One region of the Marinomonas sp. ATLA20 genome, then DNA from elsewhere that is predicted to be linked to it. Evidence: predicted binding sites of a transcription regulator. Region 1 holds the regulator's gene; each other region holds the start of a gene.
What was found. The regulator sigma-54, encoded in region 1, starts transcription at its own class of promoters, with help from an activator protein. The targets are predictions, from matches to a motif close to TGGCACNNNNNTTGCTNT.
Positions count from the first base shown of each region.

Region 1 (3,187 bases):
TTTTTCGTAAGATGACCGTTGAAGACAACATTCTAGCCATCTTAGAAACACGCAAAGAACTAACAAAAGCACAACAAAATGAGCGACTGGAAGAACTTCTTGAAGAGTTTCACATTACTCATATTCGCACCAACCTAGGCATGGCATTATCAGGCGGAGAAAGACGCAGAGTAGAAATAGCCAGAGCCGTTGCGATGAACCCAAAATTCATCTTACTTGATGAACCCTTTGCTGGCGTAGACCCGATTTCGGTCGGAGATATAAAGCACATTATTAAACACCTCCAAGAGAGTGGAATCGGCGTTCTAATTACCGACCATAATGTCAGAGAGACTCTAGACATCTGTGACAAAGCTTACATTGTTGGCAATGGTTACATTATTGCATCCGGTGACGCCAATACCGTCATTAACAATGAACAAGTCAAAAAGGTCTATTTAGGTGACGACTTCCGTCTGTAACCCCTTATCATTGCTGTAGAAAGGGAGTAGTATGCACAACTCATTCCAATTCATTCAATTAGAAGAAAGAGTTGCTCTATGAAGCAGTCTTTACAATTAAAGCTCGGCCAACAGCTGACAATGACGCCTCAACTGCAACAGGCTATTCGCTTGCTGCAGCTTTCTACGTTGGATTTAAAACAAGAAATACACGAATTCCTTGAATCTAACCCGCTGCTTGAGCTAGACGACGACGAACAACTGCATAACGAAATACCAGCCAGCATAGAATCCAAAAGTGCCCCTGAGACAACCGTCGATAACAACGAAGAAGCACGCGTTGAATCAGAGTGGACTGAAAGCATCCCCGAAGAACTATCTATCGATAGTAACTGGGATGACACCTATCAAAGTTCTGCTGCTGTCAGTGATCACAATAGTTATGAAGGTGACGGAGACTTCGAAAGTCGCAACGCTCCAGCTGAAAGTATCCAAGACCATCTAATTTGGCAATTGAACTTAACTCACATGTCAGACCGTGACATTGAAATTGCTTATGCCATTATTGAATGCGTTCAACCTGATGGCTACTTAAGCATTTCTACCGATGACATTTGTGAGTCCCTTGGCATCGAATTAGAAGACCTAGAAATAGAAGAAGTCATTGCTGTGCAACATAGACTGCAACGCTTCGACCCTGTTGGCGTATGCTCAATCGACCTACGCGACTGCCTTCTAGTACAACTAGAAGCCTTCCAGAGTCATCCACTTTACAAAAGCACGTACAACCTTATTGACCATTACCTGCCACTATTAGGTAATAGAGATTTCGCACAACTGAGCCGCAAGACAAAACTAAAAGACGAAGCGCTAAAAGAAGTCGTCAACTTGATTCAACAGCTTAACCCGCGCCCAGGTTCAGTGATCGACGCAGATGATACAGATTACGTCATTCCTGATGTTTCAGTGAAAAAGCGTCATGGTGTATGGCAAGTTGAGCTAAACAACGACGCCCTACCGCCAATCAAAATCAATGAAACCTATTCTGCGATGGCGAGCACAGCGGCAACTACAGAAGACGCCACTTACATCAAAACCTCTCTTCAAGAAGCAAAATGGTTCATGAAGAGCTTGCAGAGCCGCAACGAAACATTATTGAAAGTGGCCAGCTGCATTGTAAGTCGACAAATTGATTTTTTCGAACTCGGTGAAGAAGCCATGAAACCCATGGTGCTTCATGATGTTGCAGAAGAAGTGGGTATGCATGAGTCAACCATTTCACGGGTGACGACGCAAAAATACATGCACACACCAAAAGGTATTTTTGAGCTTAAATATTTTTTCTCCAGCCACGTGAATACCGCCTCTGGAGGAGAATGTTCTTCTACCGCAATACGAGCTATGATTAAGAAGCTTGTGTCAGATGAACCAGCGAAAAAGCCATTAAGTGATAACAAGCTAGCGGCTATTTTAGCAGACCAAGGCATACAGGTTGCGCGACGTACTGTAGCCAAATATCGAGAGGCGATGAACATCCCTCCTTCCAATGAACGAAAACGACTGATCTAAACGGATACCATTTTATCATGTCCTTGAAATCATTATTAAAAGCAGAACTTGTTCTCGCAAAACAAGACATTGTTAGTAAGAAACGCGTCCTTGAGAGCCTTGCTGAAGTCGCTTCCAACCGCCTTCATTGCAACAACGAAGAAATCTATGACGCACTACTTGGCCGAGAAAAACTAGGCAGTACAGGCATTGGTAATGGCATTGCCATTCCGCATTGTCGTCTAGAGTCGGCAAACCACACAGCTATCGTTGTCATGTCACTGCAAACTCCAATTGATTTTGACTCTATCGATAAACGAGCGGTCGACCTAATATTTGCGCTGATTGTGCCACCTCAAGAATGCGATCAACACCTTTCTACATTGGCTCAAATCGCTGAGTTAGCACAATCTCCAGAATCACTGGATAAATTACGTGCGGCACAAAGCAGTGAAGAACTATTCAATATATTTGACTCATTAATATAGGTAATAAGCATGCAGGAAGAGTCCGTCACAATCATAAACAAACTGGGCTTGCATGCTCGCGCAGCGGGCAAGCTGGTTGAAACAACCTCTCGTTTCTCTTGCGACATCACCATAGAAAAAGAAGGCCGCAATGTTGATGGAAAAAGCATTATGGCCATGATGATGCTGGCCGCTGGCAAAGGCACTGAAATTCGTGTCAAAACCAACGGTGAAGATGAAAACGACGCAATTAAAGCGGTGATAGAATTAATTAACAATCGTTTTGGTGAAGACGAGTAAGGAATCAATGTCAGAGCAAAACACGCTTAACCACCTGCAAACGGTCACCGAATCGCTCGAATCTGGTGCCACCATGCAAATCCGTTATTTACTTAACGGCGCTTTGCCAGCTCAGGACGTTGCTCGCCTATTAGAGTCCTCCCCTCCCAAAGAACGTAAGCTTCTTTGGGAGCTAATTGAAGCCAAAAATGAAGGCGAAGTACTGCAATATCTGAGCGAAGATATTGGCGTACAATTCATGAAAAACATGGATACAGAGCGATTAATCGCCGTATCCGAACATTTTGAAAGCGATGACCTTGCCGATTTACTACAACATCTACCAGAAAAAATAGTAAAAGAAGTGCTTGCGTCCATGACGACGCAAGACAGAACAAGAGTTGAAGCACTATTAAGCTACTCGGAAGATTCTGCCGGCGGCTTGATGAACAC
Region 1 is NZ_JBXUKU010000009.1:70,798-73,984, reverse strand. It holds gene lptB (LPS export ABC transporter ATP-binding protein) at 1-461, shown strand, start outside; gene AC2A4J_RS15090 (RNA polymerase factor sigma-54) at 540-2,009, shown strand; gene ptsN (PTS IIA-like nitrogen regulatory protein PtsN) at 2,027-2,476, shown strand; gene AC2A4J_RS15080 (HPr family phosphocarrier protein) at 2,486-2,755, shown strand; gene mgtE (magnesium transporter) at 2,763-3,187, shown strand, end outside.

Region 2 (3,187 bases), on a different contig from region 1:
CCTATTGATTGAAGCAAAAGTTCGCCCAGAAAATATTGGTTTTATTAAGCCTGATCTGAGCGCTGTGGTGAAACTGTCAGCCTATGATTTTTCCATCTTTGGTGGTTTGCATGGTGTGGTTGAAAATATTAGTGCCGATACTATTCTTGATGAAGAAGGGAATAGCTTTTATTTAGTAAGGGTAAGAACAGATAAGAACTATTTAGGTACTAAAGAGGCGCCATTGCCGATCATCCCAGGTATGCAGGCGACAGTCGATATCATTACGGGTAAGAAAACACTGTTAGATTACTTACTGAAACCTATTTTAAAAGCAAAACAAAATGCGCTTCGTGAGCGGTAATTACAAAAATCTTTCTGGGCACAGTGCTTGGTTACAAATGTTAACAATGTGTTATCGTTTGCTGGTTAGAATGGTTCATCGCACTTGATAGGACGAGACTTACTTTGAAAACTTTGTGTTGGAATACAGACGATGCCGTATGGAAACATTGGAATCAAATAGTCAGTGTGAGCGATTCTTTGGTTCGAGTGAAAACATTAGAAGAGGTGTATCACGCGCTTGAAACTGCGTCCGGTTTCCAGTACTGCTTTATTTATTTGGAAGATATATCTTTACCTAAACAGGTTGAGGAAGTTGTTGCACTTTGTTCAGCCTTTCCAAACCAAAAGGTCATTGTCTTCCCTAATCAATCAAGCCAAGCCGCGGCATTAAGACTTTTCTCTGTTGGCGTTTGTGGCCAGTGTGCACCTTATATTGGTCAAGAACAGCTTTCTTTAGTGCTGTCTGTGGTTGATTCCGGTGAAATCTGGGGTGGAAAAGCTTTCATTCAGCAGCTCATTATGCAGCAATCTGCCGCACCAGAAGAAATTCACAACGATGAACTAGATGATTTATCTGAGCGTGAATTAAACGTTGCTCTGCATGTTGCAAGAGGATTATCGAACAAGCAAATCGCACTAGAAATGGACATTACTGAACGCACCGTCAAAGCCCATTTGACCTCTATTTTCAAGAAGACCAACACCAAAGATCGTTTGGCTTTAGCGTTATTAGCACAGACTAGATACGCTGTGCATTAAATTGGATCATAGATATTACACGTTTGCACTGATTCTGCTCGTAGGATCAGAACTAACGCAATATTCATCTAGCTCATCACTTTTAAAGGCTCTATTTTAGAGCCTTTTTTTGTATCTGCTCCTTGGGGAATTAGTGTGTCTTAATGGCGCATATCTTGCATTTTCTTCTGATTATCACTTCACGTTTTTAAGAGAATGCACCATGCCTGCTCCCCCAGAAAAAGAATTAACCGTGATGCTCGTTGATAATGAGCCAGCGAGAGCGGCTATTGTAGAACAAGCTATGATTGATAGTGGCTATCGTGTCATTAGACGGTTAGAGAATGCTAAAAACCTGACAGAAGCGGTGGCAGAATTTCAACCAGATATGGTTATTATTGATATTGAGTCGCCGGATCGAGACATGTTAGAAAATATGTCTCGCCTCACTCAAGATAATCCTCGCCCAATTGTTATGTTTGCTGAACAGGACGACTCTAAGTATGTAGAGGCCGCTATTAGAGCCGGGGTGAGTGCTTATGTGGTTGATGGTGTGAATAGTGGCAGCGTTAAGGCATTGTTGCAGGTTGCTATTGCACGATTTAGAGAGTTTCAGGCACTTCGCTCTGAACTGGAGTCGGTAAAAAGTCAGCTTGAGGATCGTAAGTTGATAGATAAAGCAAAAGGTTTAATCATGAAACATCAAAAATGTGATGAGCCAGCGGCCTATCAAGCTCTGCGAAAACTGGCAATGGATCGTAGTCAACGCATGACCGATGTTGCTCGAAATATCATATCCGTCATGGAATTGATGGGAGAAACGAAATGAACATAACGCAACCAAATACTCTTATTCAAAATGCGGATCCCATTCGTATCGGATTTATCCCACTCATCGATTGTGCGCCTTTTGTTATTGCTCAAGAGAAGGGTTTTTTTGTCAGTGAAGGTGTCAATGTTGTGCTTTCGAAGGAAGCGTCTTGGGCGAGTATTCGCGACAAAGTGGCGTTTAATTTGTTAGATGGTGCGCACATGTTGTCATCTATGCCGATCGCTGCGAGCTTAGGGATAGGTAGCATCAAAACGGCTATGCAAACCAGTTTTACTGTAAGCCATAATGGTAACGGTATTACTATTGGTAACTCTCTGTACGACCAGCTTCAACATTTTTCGAGCTCTTCTTCGGACATCCGAACGGGTATCGCCTTAAAAAGGCTAATAGATAGCCGAGGTGATAATGTCGCTCCGCTGCGTTTTGCGATGGTCTATCCCTATTCCTCCCATAATTATCAGTTACGGGACTGGCTTAGTCGAGCAGGTATTAATCCAGATAAAGATGTTCAGATAGCGGTTATTCCACCGGTAAAAATGGTTGATAACTTAAGACGTGGCGACATAGATGGCTATTGCGTCGGTGAGCCATGGAACAGTCTAGCGGTTGAGCAGGGTGTTGGCCATATGCTGGTTACCGGGTATGAAATTTGGGGAAGTACGCCAGAGAAGGTGTTTGGTGTGAACACTATTTGGGCCGAGCAAAATCATGCGCAACACCTTGCTATTATTCGAGCTTTAGAAAAAGCATGTCTATGGGTAGATGAGGCAGAAAATCAAGCAGAGCTGCTTAGCATCTTGAGTCATCCTGACTATTTAAATTGCACGATTCAGCAGCTAGTGTATGGATTTGGCTCTATTAAGCCAAAAGGGCAGTTTGATTGGCCGATGGAAGCGTTTCAGCGTTTTTCTGGTAGTGACATTAATAAGCCGTTACCGAGTTATGCGCTATGGATCATGGCTCAGATGCATCGTTGGCAACAGTTAGGTGATGTATCCAAGCTTAATCAGTTAGCTGAGCAGATTTATCGTAAAGATCTTTATTATAAGGCGCTTGGCTTGGCCGAAGAAAAAAACACCATTGAGTGGCAGTTGCCAGAGGCAGACGAAGCTGCTTGGCTTTCTTTGGTGTCACATGGGAAGGTGCGTTTACATCCAGAGGGGATCTTAAAGGGGTTTGAAACATTTGCGTAAAGCGTATCTGATGGTGTGATGTTTTAGTGCGCTGTGCAAGATAATTGGGCAAAAATAAAGATTTTTAAATATGGTGATATTAAAAAATCTGGGCTATTAA
Region 2 is NZ_JBXUKU010000006.1:138,543-141,729, reverse strand. It holds gene AC2A4J_RS12015 (HlyD family type I secretion periplasmic adaptor subunit) at 1-343, shown strand, start outside; gene AC2A4J_RS12010 (response regulator transcription factor) at 448-1,083, shown strand; gene AC2A4J_RS12005 (ANTAR domain-containing response regulator) at 1,286-1,891, shown strand; gene AC2A4J_RS12000 (CmpA/NrtA family ABC transporter substrate-binding protein) at 1,888-3,087, shown strand.
Region 2: a site for sigma-54 is predicted at 1,228-1,245, ahead of AC2A4J_RS12005 (ANTAR domain-containing response regulator). Genes of this name have one in related genera too.

Region 3 (3,187 bases), on a different contig from region 1:
AAAACGTGGTGCTTATTTGCGCTGGATGGCCTACCAAGGCAGCAGCTTTGAACCCGCTTTGATCGACAAAGCCTTTAATCGATCTCCTGTTGAAGCGTCTCAATTAGCTTATGGTAGTTTTGATAAAATGCTGAAAACACTGTTCGACCAAATAGCCAAAGGTCCTTATTTATTAGGAGAACAACTTTATGCGGTAGATATTCTGTGGGGTATCAGTTTGAAATGGTGTCGTATGTTTGGACTAATCACCACCAACCCTGTGGTGGATGCTTATATTGAACGCGTCATCTCACGTCCAGCGTTTATTAAAGCTGAACAACAAGACCAAGCACTGCTGCTTGCCCAGGAAAGTGAGTAACCCCCTCCCAACCTCCCCCTTAGCAGGGGAAGGAGCCAGTCTTGCTGTATTAACTCCCTCCCTTTTTGTTTTTCAAAGGGAGAGTTAGGGAGGAGTTAAAGATCACACCTCTTGGTGCGGGCCAAACAATTCGTAATTAATGCGGTCTGCTTCTACCCCAAGGGTTAACAATTGCTGTTTGACGAACATCATAAAGCCTACTGGCCCGCACAAGTAAAACTCGCCATTTGTCAGCGGTAAGCTGTCTTTGATGGCATCGAGTTGCATCATGCCGTTTAGTACACCTTCCTCTTCGCTGTCGGTTTGCTCATACCAAGTGTGAACAGACAAGTTTAGCTGGTCTTTAAGGCTGTCTACGTGCTCCTTGAAGGAATGCTGACCTTGGTGAGCACAAGCGTGTAAATAGCTTACAGGGTGGCTGTATTGCTGCTTAGCGAGTGTATTTAGCATGGCTTGCATTGGTGTTAAGCCGACACCACCAGAAATCAATACCACTGGTGTTTGCTTGTCTTGGAAAACGAAGTCTCCAGCGGGTGGCATGGCTTCAATTTCGTCGCCAACGTTTAGATGATCGTGTAGATAGCTCGACATCACGCCAGCAATGTCACCGGCTCCTTCGCGTTTCACGCTGATGCGATAGCTTTTGCCATTGGGCGTTGTGGATAGAGAGTATTGACGTATCTCATCGAACTCATTGCCTTTTGGATGTAACTTAACGCCCAAGTATTGGCCGGGCTGATAATCGATTACGGCCCCGCCATCGACTGGCTCAAACACGAAACTAGTCACTAAATCAGATTCTGGTGTTTTAGATGCCACGCGGAAACGACGGAAGTCTTTCCAGCCGCCTTGTTGCGCCGCGCGTTCAGCATAAAGGTCGCCTTCTACCTTGATAAAAATACCCGCTAGTTGTGTGTAAGCTGCTGCCCAAGCTTCTTCTACGTCTTTGGTGAACGCTTCTGGTGCCAGTTCACGCAAGGTTTCAATCAGGTGATGACCAACGATGTCGTATTGATTTGGTTGGATGTTAAAACTGGTGTGCTTATGAGCGATACGCATCACGGCGCTGGTTAGCACTTCTAGATTATCGATGTGTGTAGCGTACGCCGCGATGGCATTGAACAAAGCCGCCGGTTGGCCACCGGTTCTTTGATGCGTCATGTTGAACACATCTTTTAGTTCTGGGTTATGAGAAAACATGCGTTGATAAAAATGCTCTGTAATCGCTGTGCCTGCAGAAGCAAGAAGCGGGATAGTGGCTTTTACTGTGTCTATGTGTTGTTGAGATAACATTTTTGTATCCTTTTAAGTGGATGATTAAAGTCTTGTTATCTTTTCTATAGCGAAGCCCGTGCCAACTAAAAAATAGTTATTTAAATCAGTTGTTTAGATTTTTAACATTAATATAAGAGTCAATAAGACTCGCAAATTAAAAAGTCCATATGATATGTTTGAGTCAAATTGACACGAACCGTAATTCACCTTATGAGTCGACCACCATGAATCAGGTTTCAAATAACGCCTTACTGAGTTTTGCCCTTGATCTTGCTAGTGCGGTGACACAGCCCAATCGTTTTGAACAATTGGTTTACGCGGTGCGGGCTACGATTAACTGCGATGCTGTTGTTTTGTTGTCTCATAGCCATGGTGTGTTGACGCCGCTTGCCCAGCGAGGGTTGTCGGATGACATGATGGGACGCCGATTTATTATTGATGAACATCCTCGTTTAAAAGCCATTAGTAGCGACCATTATCCGGTACGTTTTCCTGCTGACTCGCCTCTCCCCGATCCTTACGATGGCATGGTATTAGGTCATGATGAGAATTTACCTGTGCACTCTTGCATGGGCGTTCCGCTGTATTTGGAAGGGAAGTTAATCGGCGTTGTCACCTTAGACAGTATCCAGCCGGGCGTTTTTGATGATATTGACGCACGTGCGTTAGAAATCATCGGCACCATGGCGGCGATGACGTTAAATACCGCCATCTTGATGGAACAATTAGAAAACCAGTCGCAACATGCTCAGAACGTATTAAAAGTAATGGGTGAACAAAGCCATGAAATGATTGGACAAAGTAAGGCCATGCAAGACCTCAAACAGTCTATTAACTTGGTCGCAGCATCGGACTTTTCCATCTTGATCGAAGGCGAAACGGGCGTTGGCAAAGAGCTTGTCGCACGAGCCCTGCATGAGCATTCTTCCCGTTCCGACGCGCCCATGGTGTATGTAAATTGCGCTGCGATACCGCACCATCTTATTGAAAGTGAGTTGTTTGGGCATGTGAAAGGCGCCTTTACTGGAGCGGATCGAGATCGCGACGGTAAGTTTTTATTGGCCGATGGTGGAACCTTGTTGCTCGATGAAATTGGTGAACTGCCGCTAGAAGTACAGGGTACTTTGCTTCGTGTTATCCAAAACCAAGAAATCCAAGCGGTTGGCAAAGATCAAATCCGCAAAGTAAACGTACGTATCATTGCTGCAACCAACCGACATTTAGAGACTGAAGTGGCAGAGCATCGTTTTCGTGCTGATTTGTTTCATCGTCTTAGTGTGTTTCCTATTCAAGTTCCTGCGCTGCGTGATAGACAAGGCGACATTGCTTTATTGGCCGGCTTCTTTGCAGAGCGATTCCGCCGTAAATTGGGTCTGCAACAACTCACCTTGTCTGCGTCGGCAATCGATTTATTAGACGCTTATCACTGGCCCGGAAATGTGCGCGAACTGGAACATGTTATTTCTCGTGCTGCGCTATTTTCTAAAGCAGAGAGTTCAAAGTCAGAAAGCGCAAAAGCCGATAATCCAACGGGTATTACCGTTATCACTTCGG
Region 3 is NZ_JBXUKU010000001.1:269,413-272,599, forward strand. It holds gene AC2A4J_RS01170 (glutathione S-transferase family protein) at 1-358, shown strand, start outside; gene hmpA (NO-inducible flavohemoprotein) at 461-1,651, opposite strand; gene norR (nitric oxide reductase transcriptional regulator NorR) at 1,858-3,187, shown strand, end outside.
Region 3: a site for sigma-54 is predicted at 1,698-1,715, ahead of hmpA (NO-inducible flavohemoprotein). Genes of this name have one in related genera too.

Region 4 (3,187 bases), on a different contig from region 1:
CTTAGACTGAATAACATTCGGTGCAAAGCGCCCTGCGGCTTGAAGCGCCTTTAGCTTCATCTTCCCAAACACACCGCCGTGCATGTGATATAAACCGGTGTTGGCTTTAGACATATTCTGAATATTAGTTGCTCTAGGTTTACGAGATTGCTCGTATCTTTGCAAAGCTTCCTTCAAAACATAACGTGATAAACACTCAGCGAGCACATATCCGTCTTCAATCGCCATCGCGGCACCTTGCGCCATGAAAGGCAACATAGGGTGACAAGCATCCCCCAGTAAAACCACTCGACCTTGATGCCAAGTTGATAATTCAGCCCTGCCATTTAAAGCCCATAAAAAAGTACGGCTCGCGGATTTTATTAACTCGCTTACTTCAGGGTGCCAATCTGCAAAAGCACGCTTCAACTCGTTTACATCGCCCTCTTCACGCCATGATTCAGATTGCCAATCACTGCGCTCTTCCACGGCAACAAAGTTCACATAGTCACCGCCGCGCAAATAGTAGCTCACAAAATGACGGCCCGGACCCACCCAAACACAGGCATCCGGCTTGATATCAACCGTTAGATCACTGACCGGGATAACACCACGCCATGCAACTTGCCCCATAAAGGCTGGGCGCTCTTGCCCTAACATTTGCTCACGTACTTTTGAACGAATACCATCGGCACCAATTAACAAATCGGCGTAAAACTCTCGACCCTCTTCGAGCAACAAACAAACCTGTTTGAGTTCGGTATTCTCTCGATAGCCAACCACGGCAGCATTTAATACCAATTCAACACCTGCGTTTGCACAAGCTTCAGCTAAAACCTGATGCAAATCAGCACGATGCAAATGCCAGTAAGGCGCACCATAACGAGCTTCGGCATGCTCCCCCAATGGCGACTTCAGAAAATACTCACCCGACTTATAATCACGGATCGCAGCGTGTTGCGGGACAAAGGCGAATTGGCTCAATTCAGCTTCTAACCCTAAGTGTCGCAAAACTTTTAAAGCATTGGGACTTATTTGCAGTCCAGCGCCAACTTCACCTAGGCTCGCAGCTTGCTCACACACCACGACTTGAATACCTTGCTTAGCCAGCGCCAATGCCGCACACAAGCCTCCAATCCCAGCCCCAGCAATCACAACACTATTCACCTGATCCACTCACCTGCCCTCTTCGTTAATGCTGATTTTTGCAAGAATCAAAAGCGCCATAGTAGCGAATTCTTACCTAAATAAAACCGATCTATATCACTTATGGTGAAACAAAAAATATGGAAATACTTTTCAAATACTATGGCTCGATCCTTGCTATATTTCTCCAGTAGTGCGAAAACATTATAAGTAGCCTAGCAAATCAGGGTAACGATATAGCTAGATTCCACCTTACAAACTAAAGAAGTCTCCCCAATGTGGGGCGGATGCACAAAAAGAGCACGCAAATGTGTGCAAGTTTAAAGCACCCACCTCCGGCTTGATAAAGAGAACGAGGTATACATGGAAAAACTAACGAGCCATTATCAGTCAGCTGATTTTTTTGACGAGTTAATTGATGACAAAGGCACAGCAAGATCTCCTGCAAAACAACTCTTGGGATATCTAGACAGTCTTTCAGAAGACGAACTAGAAAAGAGGCGCCTCACTGCCGAAGCAACAATACAAGAAATGGGCATCAGCTTCACGGTCTACACAGAGGAAGGCAATATAGACAGAGCATGGCCCTTCGATATAGTTCCCCGCACGATAGAAGCCTCAGACTGGAAAATAGCTGAAGCAGGATTAAAACAACGCCTCACCGCCCTTAACCTTTTCATCAACGATCTATACCACGACCAAAACGTCATTAAAGACGGCATCATCCCAGAACACATTATTAAAGACTCCAAAAATTTTAGACCAGAATGTGTTGGCGTATCACCAGCCTACGGCGTATGGGCACATATTTGTGGTACCGATTTAGTACGAGATGAAAACGGCGACTTCTTTGTTTTAGAAGATAACTTACGTGTGCCCTCTGGCGTATCATACATGCTAGAAAACCGCGCCATTACCAAGCGTGTTCTCCCTGAATTGTTTGAAAACGAATCCATCTTACCGGTCGATTCATATACCTCGCAATTGTTTGACACCTTGGCGTCTTTGTCTCCAAGAGACATAGAAAACCCTGAGATCGTAGTGTTAACACCGGGTATTTATAACTCCGCTTATTTTGAACACGCTTTCTTGGCGCAACAAATGGGCGCGGAATTAGTAGAAGGCAGTGATTTGTTTGTCGACAGCGACGACTGCGTCTATATGAAAACCATCGATGGGCCAGAGCGTGTGGATGTGATCTACCGTCGTATTGACGACTTATTCATCGATCCAGAAGCCTTTGATCCAGAATCTGTACTGGGTGTTGCGGGTCTCATGCGTGCATGGCGAGCAGGCAATGTCGCCTTAGCAAACGCACCGGGCGCTGGTGTTGCCGATGACAAAGTCGTTTACGCTTATGTTCCAGCTATTATTCGTTACTACTTAAACGAAGAGCCAATTCTTAACAACGTCGAAACTTTCTTATGTGACGATCCTGAACAGCGAGCCTACGTCCTTGCTAACCTAGATAAATTGGTGGTTAAACCAGCCAACGAATCTGGCGGTTATGGCATGCTGGTTGGTCCTCATTCAACCAAAAAAGAACAAGCACTGTTTGCTGAGCTAATTACTAAAAATCCTCGTAATTACATTGCTCAACCAACATTGAAATTATCCACCGCACCAACGCTTATATCCAAAGGTGTGCTAGAACCTCGCCACTTAGACCTTCGTCCATTCATCTTACAAGCTAAGGATACTTACGTTACCACTGGCGGCTTAACCCGCGTCGCAATGAAAAAAGGCTCCTTGGTCGTTAATTCGTCACAAGGTGGTGGTAGTAAAGACACTTGGATTGTTGAAACAAAGGGGCAGTAATCATGTTATCTAGAGTCGCAGAACGCTTATATTGGAGCGCACGGTATTTGGAACGCGTTGAAAACACGGCCCGCTTGGTCAGTGTTTATGACGACCTATTGTTCGACCTGCCAAAAAACATCGAAGTATCTTGGTATAACTTAATCGAGATACTCAGTGGTGAAGAATTATTCGAACAACGCTATAAAGTCAAAGACGAACGCAACGTGGTGAAATTTCTTTTAGCCGATGACACCAACTTCAA
Region 4 is NZ_JBXUKU010000002.1:340,102-343,288, reverse strand. It holds gene AC2A4J_RS06015 (FAD-dependent monooxygenase) at 1-1,155, opposite strand, end outside; gene AC2A4J_RS06010 (circularly permuted type 2 ATP-grasp protein) at 1,489-2,943, shown strand; gene AC2A4J_RS06005 (alpha-E domain-containing protein) at 2,946-3,187, shown strand, end outside.
Region 4: a site for sigma-54 is predicted at 1,289-1,306, ahead of AC2A4J_RS06010 (circularly permuted type 2 ATP-grasp protein). Genes of this name have one in related genera too.